DNA from 2 places in the Thermopolyspora flexuosa genome. Region 1 is predicted to be linked to the other one. Evidence: riboswitches for the same ligand, from Rfam matches in the RefSeq annotation. Region 1 holds a riboswitch; the other holds the start of a gene.
What was found. Region 1 has a riboswitch for thiamine pyrophosphate ahead of tenA (thiaminase II). Riboswitches for the same ligand answer to the same signal wherever they lie in the genome.
Positions count from the first base shown of each region.

Region 2: it holds a riboswitch for thiamine pyrophosphate, as region 1 does, so the genes downstream of both, thiO (glycine oxidase ThiO) here and tenA (thiaminase II) in region 1, are expected to answer to the same signal.

Region 1 covers NZ_VFPQ01000001.1:2,283,435-2,289,135, forward strand. The annotation lists gene pheS (phenylalanine--tRNA ligase subunit alpha) at 1-605, shown strand, start outside; gene pheT (phenylalanine--tRNA ligase subunit beta) at 605-3,223, shown strand; gene FHX40_RS09635 (hypothetical protein) at 3,338-3,739, opposite strand; TPP riboswitch at 4,053-4,150, shown strand; gene tenA (thiaminase II) at 4,140-4,835, shown strand; gene FHX40_RS09645 (hypothetical protein) at 5,076-5,483, opposite strand; gene FHX40_RS09650 (alpha/beta hydrolase) at 5,592-5,701, opposite strand, start outside.
Region 2 covers NZ_VFPQ01000001.1:3,296,240-3,301,940, forward strand. The annotation lists gene thiE (thiamine phosphate synthase) at 1-442, opposite strand, end outside; gene FHX40_RS13915 (Rv2175c family DNA-binding protein) at 420-794, opposite strand; gene FHX40_RS13920 (NAD(P)/FAD-dependent oxidoreductase) at 1,176-2,372, opposite strand; TPP riboswitch at 3,072-3,182, shown strand; gene thiO (glycine oxidase ThiO) at 3,179-4,372, shown strand; gene thiS (sulfur carrier protein ThiS) at 4,390-4,590, shown strand; gene FHX40_RS13935 (thiazole synthase) at 4,734-5,441, shown strand.

The DNA.
Region 1 (5,701 bases):
GCTCCGAGCACGACACGTTCTTCGTCGGGTCGCCCGACTCGGGCATGGTGCTGCGCACCCAGACCTCCCCGGTGCAGATCCGCGCGCTGCTCGGCCGCAAGCTGCCGGTCTACGTGGTCGCGCCCGGCAAGACGTTCCGCACCGACGAGCTCGACGCCACCCACACGCCGGTCTTCCACCAGGTCGAGGGCCTCGCCGTGGACGAGGGCCTGACCATGGCGCACCTGAAGGGCACCCTCGACCGGTTCGCCGAGGTGATGTTCGGCGAGGGCATCACCACCCGGTTCCGGCCGAACTACTTCCCGTTCACCGAGCCGTCGGCCGAGATGGACCTGCGCTGCTTCGTCTGCCGCGGCGACTCGGCCCGGCCGGGCGGGGCGCCGTGCCGTACCTGCAAGTCCGAGGGCTGGATCGAGTGGGGCGGCTGCGGCATGGTGAACCCGCGGGTGCTCGTCGCCTGCGGGGTCGACCCGGCGCGGTACTCCGGTTTCGCGTTCGGCATGGGCATCGAACGGACGCTCATGTTCCGCCACAACGCCGCGGACATGCGCGACATGGTCGAGGGAGACGTGCGCTTCACGCTCCCGTTCGGGATGGAGGTCTGATGAGGGTCCCGCTTTCCTGGGTGCGGGAGTACGTCGACCTGCCCGCCGTCTCCACGCACGAGATCGCCGAGAGGCTCACCGCCGCCGGGCTCAAGGTCGAGGCGATCGAGTCGGTCGGCCACGAGATCAAGAACGTGGTCGTCGGCGAGGTGCTCGCCATCGAGGAGCTCACCGGCTTCAAGAAGCCGATCCGGTACTGCCAGGTCGAGGTGGGCGAGGCCGCGCCGCGCGGCATCATCTGCGGCGCGCGGAACTTCGTCGCCGGCGACCGGGTGCCGGTGGCGCTGCCCGGCGCGGTGCTGCCCGGCCCCAAGCCCGGCGAGCTGTTCGAGATCACCTCGCGCAAGACCTACGGGCGGATCTCCGACGGCATGATCTGCTCGGCGCGCGAGCTCGGCGTCGGCGACGACCACAGCGGCATCCTCGTGCTGCCCGCCGACACCCCGATCGGCACCGACGTGGTCGAGCTGCTCGGCCTGCGCGACGACGTGCTCGAGGTCGAGGTCACCCCCGACCGCGGGTACGCGCTCTCGATCCGCGGCATCGCCCGCGAGCTGGCGATCGCCTTCGGCGTGCCGTTCCGCGACCCGGCCGACATCGAGCTGCCCGCGGACACCGGCGGGTCGTACCCGGCCGAGATCGCCGACCCGACCGCCTGCGACCGCTTCGTGCTGCGCACGGTCACCGGGCTCGACCCGCAGGCGCCGACGCCGATGTGGATGCAGGTACGGCTCATCCGCGCCGGCATGCGCCCGGTCTCGCTCGCGGTCGACGTGACCAACTACGTCATGCTCGAGCTCGGCCAGCCGCTGCACGCGTTCGACGCCGACAAGCTGCAGGGCACGATCGTCGTCCGGCGGGCCCGGGAGGGGGAGACCCTCGAGACCCTCGACCACGTCACCCGCAAGCTCGACCCGGAGGACATCCTCATCACCGACGAGTCCGGGCCGATCTCGCTCGCGGGCACGATGGGCGGCGTCAGCACGGAGATCTCCGACACCTCCACCAACCTGGTGATCGAGGCGGCGCACTTCTCCGCGACCGGGATCGCCCGCACCTCGCGGCGGCACAACCTGGTGAGCGAGGCGTCCCGGCGGTTCGAGCGGGGCGTCGACCGGGAGCTGCCGCTGTACGCCTCCTGGCGCGCGGTGCAGCTGCTGGTGACGTACGGCCGGGCCACCGCCCAGCCGGGCGTGACCCACGTGAGCTACGACGTCGAGCCGCTGACCATCACCATCCCGGTGGACTACCCGGGCCGGGTCGCGGGCGTGCCGTACGACCGGGACACCGTGATCCGCTGCCTGGAGCAGGTCGGCTGCCTCGTCGTGCCGGGCGGCCCGGAGGAGGGCGCCAAGGACGCCGCCGGGGGCACTGCCGAGGGCACGGTGCGCCGGGCGGACCCGTCGCTCAACACCGCGACCGTGTCGGGCGGGGCGCTCGCCGACAAGCTCTCGGTGATCGGCGACTCCACCGACCTGATCACGGTGACCCCGCCGTCGTGGCGGCCCGACCTGACCGACCCCAACGACCTGGTCGAGGAGGTCGTCCGGCTGGTCGGCTACGAGAACCTGCCGTCGGTGCTGCCCCCGGCCCCGGCCGGGTCCGGGCTCACCGAGGCGCAGCGGCTGCGCCGCCGGGTCGGCCGGGCGCTCGCCGCGGCCGGGTTCGTCGAGGTGCTGTCCTACCCGTTCATGTCCGGCAGGGACCTCGACAACCTCCAGCTCGAGCAGGACGACGACCGGCGCGTCGCGGTACGGCTCGCCAACCCGCTCAGCGAGGACGAGCCGTTCATGCGCACCACGCTGCTGCCGGGCCTGATCAAGACGCTCGTGCGCAACGTGGGCCGCGGCTTCACCGACGTGGCGCTGTTCGAGAGCGGCACGGTGTTCCTGCCGCGCCCCGGCGCCCCGGAGACCGCGCCGATCCTCGCCGTCGACCGCCGGCCCACCCCGGAGGAGCTCGACCGCATCGAGTCGGCGCTGCCCGCCCAGCCGCTGCGGGTGGCGGCGGTGCTCGCCGGCGAGTTCGAGCGGTCCGGCTGGTGGGGCAAGGGCCGCCAGGCGAGCTGGGCGGACGCGGTCGAGGCCGCGCGCACGGTGATCCGCGAGGCCCGGATCGAGCCGCGGGTCGAGGCGGCCCGGACCGCGCCGTGGCACCCGGGCCGGTGCGCCGCGTTGTACGCCGGTGACCGGCTGCTCGGCCACGCGGGCGAGCTGCACCCGCGGGTGATCGAGGCGTACGGCCTGCCGCGCCGTACCTGCGCGCTGGAGCTGGAGCTGTCGGTGCTGGAGGAGCTGCTGTCCGGGCCGGCGCAGGCCCCGGCGGTCTCCTCGTTCCCGGTGGCGACCCAGGACGTGGCGCTCGTGGTGCCCGCCGACACCCCGGTGGCCGAGGTGGAGGCGGCGCTCCGCGAGGGCGCGGGCGAGCTGCTGGAGTCGATCCGGCTGTTCGACGTCTACACCGGCGCGCAGGTGGGGGAGGGCAAGAAGTCCCTCGCCTACACGCTGCGGTTCCGCGCGCCCGACCGCACGCTGACGGTCGAGGAGACCACCGCGGCGCGCGACGCCGCGGTCGCGGTCGCCGCGTCCCGGTTCGGCGCGACCCTGCGCGGCGCCTGATCCCGGCCTCCGGCCTCCGCCGAAGAGGACGTATCGGGGCGGCCGACCCCTCGCCGGTCGGCCGCCCCTCGCGTGCCCGTACCTTCCGTGCGAGGTACGGCCGGCACGCGCGTATCACCTGGGCACGATCTGCGTCGCGATCGTGCTGATGTTGAACAGCGCCTCGTCCGGGGACGGCTCGCCGTCCCCGCCGGCCGGCTCGATCTGCGTGGTCTGCGGCGTGGCCGGTTCGGCCTGGGCGTTCCCGGCGTCCTCCACGACGATGGAGGCCCCCGCGTCGTCGGCCGCCGCGTCGGTCTCGCTGTCGCAGTTCAGGCTGACCCGGATGCCGTCGACGCGGTTGATCGTCCACACCACCTGGTCCTGCCGGGGCGCGCCCTCGGCCGTGGTGCCGACGCCCTGAACCGTCGTCGTCCGCGTCGTCTCGCCGGTCACCGGCCCGTGACAGCGTGGCGCGGCGGCCTGCGCGGCACCCACGGTGACGAGCCCGGTGACCAGGCCTGCCAGGGCCCCCACCGTCAGCGCCCTTCCCCACATGGCGATCCCCCCGATCTGATGTGCTCTGCGGCCCGGTGAGGCCGAACAAAAGTAGATCGGCGGCGGCCCCGGGCGTACAAGCTTGAAAGGCCAAGAACAGCGTCAGGATTACCGAAGGTTCACCAAATGGATCACGTCGCCTGTCAGGTGGCAATTCTCCCTATGGCGGGCCGTCGCGGCCCCGCGGCGGCGATGGACCGGCCAAGCGCTCCGGTGGGCGGGCGCCCACGTGCGCGGTGATCGCCGGGCGGCGACCCGATCGTGCGGTTCGGGCGGAGGACTGCTACGGTGCCCTTTTGACGCGGGGTGCCCGGCATGTCCGGGCTGAGATCACACCCGTTGAACCTGATCTAGTTAGGACTAGCGGAGGGAACGTCACGTGGCAGGGGCCACCGCATTCTGCGATGAGGTGTGGGCGCGCGCGGCCAAGCTGGTGCGGGCCATTCACGAACACCCCTTCAACACCGAGCTGGAGGCAGGCACGCTCGACCGCGACCGGTTCGCGTTCTACATCGTCCAGGACTCCCGCTACCTGATCGCCTTCGGCAAGGCGCTCGCCACCGCCTCGACCCGGGCGACCGACGTCGACGAGGCCGCGTTCTTCGCCCAGGCCGCGCACACCGCGCTCGTCGTGGAGCGGAGCCTGCATGCCGGGTACATCGAGGAGTTCGGCCTGTCCGCCGCCGACCTGGAGGGCATCGTCACCTCGCCGACCTGCCTCGGCTACTCGTCGTATCTCCAGGCCACCGCGCTCGCCGAGCCGTACCCGGTGCTCGTCGCCGCGCTGCTGCCGTGCTTCTGGGTCTACGAGGACGTCGGCTCGGCCATCTTCGAGCGCACCCGGGACGTGGAGAAGCACCCCTACCGCGCGTGGATCAACACCTACGCCGACCCCGAGTTCGCCGCCTCGGTCGAGCGCGTCAAGCAGATCGCCGACCGCCACGCGGCCACGGCCGAGCCGCCGGTCCGCGAGGCGATGACGGAGGCGTTCCTCCGCGCCACCGAGTACGAGTGGCTGTTCTGGGACAGCGCCTACCGCCGGGAGACCTGGCCCACCGCCCAGTGGCTCTCCTGACCTGACGTCCGGTACGGCAGGGCCGGGCCGCCCCGCGCGGCCTGGCCCACCGGCCACGGCAGCTGCGTGGCCTTCCTGGCCGCGCTGCTCTCGGCCCCCGGGAGCCGCCGGCCCTGGATTGTCGCCATCGCGCGACGGGACGATTTCGTCGGTGGCGCCCCTCACCGACCGGTCGTCACGGCCGGTTCGGGAGAGACGGCGGCTCCGGTGTGCGGGTGACGCCTCAGCGCGGTGGGCCGGTCAGGTGTCGGCAGGGGACGACCCGGCGTCCGGCAGCACACACGGTGACCCGATGTCGATGGACAGGACACCGTCGCCGGTCTCCGCGAGTCCCAGGCGGAACCCCGTCGATCGCGAGCGTGCGATCAAATCGCGGCCGTCCGCCGTGGACGTTTCGATGACATATCCCTGCCCCTCCCAGAACCGGCGAATCTGGTGGGCTACGTCCGTCAGCCGTTCCTTCGGAATGCCGCGCAAGTAATACGCGCGATAAACATAGATGGGATCGCCGGGACCGTTATGGTCAGGGTCGCAGTAGCGCGTGTTCAGGCTCGGCCGATAGAGGTCGAGTTCGGGCTCGGGGTCGATTGCCTCGGCGGTCGCCCTCGCGATGCGTTCGACCTCGGCGCGCGCCTCCTTCTCGGTCATCGTCGGTTGGGTCGTGCTGATGGCCGGCCTTTCTTCCGGAGAATTCCCGCGAGCGGTGCATGCGGCCGCGAGGAGGGCGACCAGGAATACGACGGCTAACCGAGGCATCTATCCTCCTGCCGGTGTCGGTGAAGGAGTCGGTGTCGCTGAGGGCGCCGGAGCGGGCGAGGGGGCCGGTGTGGGCGACGGGGTCACGGTCGGTGGCGGTGCCGATGGTT
Region 2 (5,701 bases), 1.0 Mb from region 1:
CCGGGGCCGGACGGCCCGGCTTGGTGGGTGTGGGCCAGATCGGGCCGCAGCAGAAGTAGTCCACGCCCTCCTGCCGCGCGGCCGCGGTGGCCTCCTCGGCCGAGTGCGTCGACAGTCCAATGATCATGTCCGGACCCACGATCCGCCGGGCGATCTCCACCGGCAGGTCGCCCTGACCGAGGTGCAGCACGTCCGGCCGGGCGGCGAAGGCGACGTCCGCGCGGTCGTTGACCGCGAGCAGTTTGCCGTGCCGGTCGCAGGCCGCGCGGAACACCTCGAGCAGCTCCAGCTCCTCCCGGGCCTCAAGGCCCTTCTCCCGGAGCTGGACGATGTCGACGCCGTTCGCCAGAACCGCGTCGAGGAACTCCTCCAGGTCACCCTGGCGGCGCCGGCCGTCGGTGCAGAGGTACAGCCGGGCGTCAGAAAGCGAGAGCTTGGGCACGCCGCTTCACTTCGGTGTGCCGGCCGGCCGCGATCGCCTCGACGGGCGCCCCCGGCAGGGAGTCGTCGACGGTGAACAGCCAGCGCAGCGACTCGATCTCGTCAAAACCCGCGTCCGCCAGCACGGTGAGCGTGCCGGGCAGGCCCTTGAGCACGTCTCCGTTCTTGATGAACGCCGCCGGGACCTGTGGTTCGCCGCCGTCGCGGCGGACGCCGATGAGCTTCCGGTCTCTGAGGAGCTGCTTGGCCCGGCCCACGGTGATCCCAAGCCGCCGGGCCGCTTCCGACAGGGGGATCCACTCGCCGACGAGCTGATCCGTCTCCCGGTCGATCTGTAGCACGGAAAGCGTCACGCCATCACAATTACCACGGGCGCACGCTTGTCAAACACCCCCGGCATGCGGCACGGACGTGCCACGCAAAGCTTTGGTCAAGTGCGCCGCACCGCCCACCCCCGGCCCACCGCGCCCACCGTGACGGCGCCCGGCGAGCGGCCCCCTGAGGACGGCGACGACCACCCCTGGAAGCCGGACCGGGCCGCCGTCCGCGGCACCGGACGGCGGCCCGGCCGTCGTGTCACCTCCGTCACCGGGGCAGCGGGCACCGCGCCCGCCGCCGGGACAGGCCCTCCGGCCGGCAGCGGCACCTGCCGCCGGGGGCCCGTTCACCGAGGCGGAGCGTCCGCCGCGCCGTACGCTCCGCCGGCCCCGACCGGCACATCGGGGCCGGCGGGATCAGCCGACGACGCAGTCGCGCAGGGTGACGTCGGGGTCGGCGATCCGGACCGGGTCGACCCGGTGGCGGCCCTCGATGAGGCGGCGGCCCTGCACCAGGTCGCGCGGGCGGTCGACGGTGAGGATCGCGGCGAGCCGCTCCTCGCCCGGCCGGCCGGTCAGCCAGCACACCGACCACTTGGCGTCCGCGGACGGCTCGCCCCGCGGCACCATGCGGGCTCCGGCGTGGTGGCCCGCGTACTGCACCATGCGGCCGAACTGCTCGGACCAGAAGTACGGCACCGGGTCGTAGACCGCCTCCTCGCCGAGCAGCGAGGCGACCGCGACCTCCGGGGCGCTGAGCGCGGTGTCCCAGTGCTCCACCCGCAGCCGCCGGGAGAACCGCCGTGACCACCAGGCGGCGCAGTCGCCCACGGCGACCACGCCGGGCATGGTGGTGCGCAGATGGGCGTCGGTGAGCACGCCGTCGCCGAGCTCGACGCCGGAGCCCTCCAGCCAGTCGACCGCCGGCCGTACCCCGACGCCGGTCACCACCACGTCGGCCTCGACGAAGGTGCCGTCGCCGAGGGTGACCCCGCCCACGTCCACCGACTCGACCTTCGCCTCCAGCAGGAGCTTGACGTCGGCCTCGGCGTACCAGGACGTGGTGTACGCCCCGACGGCCGGGCCGAGGGCCGCCGCCAGCGGGGTCGGGCCCGCCTCAACCACGGTCACCTCGCAGCCCGCCCGGCGCGCCGCGGTCGCGACCTCCGCGCCGATCCAGCCCGCGCCCACCACGACCACCCGGGTGCGCGGGGTGAGCAGCGCGCGCAGCGCGAGCGCGTCGTCGATGGTCCGCAGCACGTGCTGCGGGCCGTCGCCGGGCAGCCGGATCGGCTTCGCCCCGGTGGCGATCACCAGTCCGTCGTACGGCACCTCGCCGGACGAGGTGAGCAGCACCCCTTCACGCAGGCCGGTCGCCACCACGCCGGTGCGCAGCTCGACGCCGAGGGCGTCGAGGTCGGCGTCGACCACCGTGCTGTCGGCCTCACCGGCGAGAACCGCCTTCGACAGCGGCGGCCGGTCGTAGGGGCGGTGCGGTTCCTCGCCGATCAGCGTGATCCTGCCGCTGAATCCGCGAGCCCGCAGTGCTTCGACGCTTCGCAAGCCGGCCAGGCCGGCACCCACCACAACGACATGATTCACAACGCCGACCATAAACGGCGATGCCGCCCTCGCGCTAACCGCGTTTTGGTGACAGGTTCGCTCACCGGCGCCCGAATTCATTGATGAGACCACGCGCGGCGGCACGAACCGCGCCGGGGTCACGCCCGGCCCGCCGCAGGGCGCGCACGTGCCACGCCTTCCCGCCGGTCAGGAGGGGGCGCGTTTCGGACGGACAGCGACAGGTCAGCGGCCCTGCGTGCGGCGTCCGCCCGGGACGGAAATCCGCGTGGGTGGAAGTTTCAGCAGCCTCCCACTTCAACCGTGGTTACCGCATGTCAACATCTGCTGAAAAGTCAGGTCCTTCGGTACGCGTCCGGGCGCACCACCGAGAAAAAGCATATTTTTCCATGGATTTCGGACGTCCCTGCGGGCACCCCCACCGAAACGCACCGGCGACGCGCACGAGGTCTCGGTGACCGAGGGGTGACCTAAGGTCGTTATCCGGCGTCGCAAACGTTTTCGGTGATTGCATTCGATCGATCGCGCCGGGGTGGGCGGGACACGCCGGTCGCGCCGCGGTGATCGGGCACGGCGAATCGGCCGCGTGGAATCGGCCGCGTGGAATCGGCCGCGTGGAATCGGCAGGGTGCGATCGGCCGCGTGATCGGCTTCGGGCCGCCGGCGGCCTCGCCGTACCCCGGCGGGACCCCGCCTCCCCTGGCGGTCCTGCCGGGAATAGGCTGATATAGGAACAAAACGCGCGGGAGCCCGGCGGCCGGGCTGAGAGGAGGGCGGGGAGGCCCTCGACCGCAGGAACCTGATCCGGGTCATACCGGCGAAGGGAGCGATACAACCTCATGAACGACACCGGGATCGACGGAGCGGCCCCGGACGTGCTCGTGGTCGGCGGCGGGATCATCGGGCTCGCCGTGGCCTGGCGCGCGGTACGGGACGGACGGAGCGTCGCGGTGGTCGATCCCTCCCCCGGCTCGGGCGCCTCGCACGCGGCGGCGGGCATGCTCGCCCCGGTGAGCGAGGTGACCTACACCGACGAGCCCCTGTTGCAGCTCGGCCTGGAGTCGCTGCGGCGGTGGCCGGCGTTCGCCGCCGAGCTGACCGAGGCCACCGGCATCGACCTCGACTACCGCGCCGACGGCACGCTCGCCGTCGCGTTCAACCCCGACGACATGGCGGCGCTCGACGAGCTCGGCGCCTTCATGCGCAGCCTCGGGCTGGAGGTGACCCGGCTCACCGGGCGTGAGTGCCGCCGCCTCGAGCCGATGCTCGCCCCCGCCGTCTCCGGCGGCATGCTCGCCGAGCACGACGCCTGGGTGGACCCCCGGCGGGTGACCAGGGCCCTCGCCACGGTCGTCGAGCGCCTCGGCGTGCCGGTGCACCGCGAGCGGGTCACCGGCTTCCTGTTCACCGGCTCCGGCGACGATCCCAAGGCGTGCCGGGGCGTACGGCTCGCCGGCGGGGACGGCCTGCCCGCCGGCCAGGTGGTGCTCGCCGCGGGCGCGTGGTCGGGCTTCGTCGACGGGCTGCCGCCCGGCGTGCTGCCGCCGGTACGGCCGGTGAAGGGCCAGATCATGCGGCTGCGCGCGGAGCGGCCGCTGCTCGGCCACTGCGTGCGCGGCATGGTGTACGGCTCGCCCGCGTACCTCGTGCCGCGGCGGGACGGCGAGCTCGTGCTCGGCGCCACCCAGGAGGAGATGGGCTTCGACGAGCGGGTGACCGCGGGCGGCCTGTGGGAGCTGCTGCGCGACGCCCGCGAGCTGGTGCCCGGGATCACCGAGCTGGAGCTGGTCGACGTGGTCGCCCGGCCGCGCCCGGGCACGCCCGACAACCTGCCGATGATCGGCCCGAGCGCCGTCGACGGGCTCGTCCTCGCCACCGGCCACCATCGCAACGGCATCCTGCTCGCTCCGCTCACCGCCGACACCGCGCTGGCGGAGGACCGGTCCGTGGTGGCGGCCTGCTCGCCGGCGCGCTTCGCCAAGCACGGGCCGGACCAGGGCGACGGCCGTGACGACGTGTCCACCACTCGCTGACGAACAGGGGAGTGCCTATGCGAGTCACGATCAACGGCACCGACCACGAGCTGCCCGCGGGCGCCACGGTGGCGCAGGCCGTACGGGCGCTCACCGAGCGGACCACCGGCGTCGCCGTGGCGGTGAACGACGAGGTGATCGCGCGTGGCGCGTGGGACTCGACGCCGTTGGCGGAGGCCGACCGCGTCGAGGTGCTCACGGCGGTGCAGGGTGGTTGAGCGGCGGATGAGGCGGCCCGAAGCGGCCGCACACGAAGGCGGCGGACACCGGATGGTCGAGCACGGGATGGTCGAGCACGGGACGGTCGAGCGGCGTGGATGAACTGATCATCGGCGGGGAGAAGTTCACCTCCCGCCTCATCATGGGCACCGGCGGGGCGCCCTCGCTGGAGGTGCTGGAGCAGGCCCTGAAGGCCTCCGGGACCGAGATCACCACGGTCGCGATGCGGCGGGTGGACCCCAAGGCGCGCGGCTCGGTGCTCGACGTGCTGCACCGGCTCGGCATCAAGGTGCTGCCGAACACGGCCGGGTGCTACACCGCGGGCGACGCGGTGCTCACCGCCCGCCTCGCCCGGGAGGCGCTCGGCACCTCGTGGGTGAAGCTCGAGGTGATCAGCGACGAGCGCACGCTGCTCCCCGACCCCATCGAGACGTTCGACGCGGCCGAGCGGCTCGTCGCCGAGGGCTTCACGGTGCTGCCGTACATCGGTGACGACCCGGCGCTCGCGCGGCGTCTGGAGCAGATCGGCTGCGCGGCGGTGATGCCGCTCGGCTCGCCGATCGGCTCGGGGCTCGGCATCCGCAACCCGCACAACATCGAGCTGATCGTGGAGGCGGTGAGCGTGCCGGTGATCCTCGACGCCGGGATCGGTACGGCGAGCGACGCCGCCCTCGCCATGGAGCTCGGCTGCGACGCGGTGCTGCTCGCCAGCGCGGTCACCCGGGCCCAGCGTCCCGAGCTCATGGCGGCCGCGATGCGCGACGCGGTGATCGCCGGCCGCGCCGCCCGCCTCGCGGGCCGGATCCCCCGGAGGCGCCACGCGGTGGCCTCCTCCCCCACCGAGCCCTGACAACCGAGCCCGACACCGCCCGGCCCGCGTGCCCGCCCGGTGTGATCCGCCCGGTGCGTGACACGCGGGCCGGGCCGCTCACGGGCGCGCGGCCGAGACCGCCGCCGCACGGCACGCCGTCGCGCGCGTGGAGCGCGCCCGGACGGGCACCGGGCTCCCGCGGCGCGCCCCGGCGGGGTGCGCCCGCGCGGTCTTGGAGCGTTTCCGTAGCCGTTTCCGCGCAGGGGTTCAACGGAGGGTAGGCCGAGGGGCACGGCTCG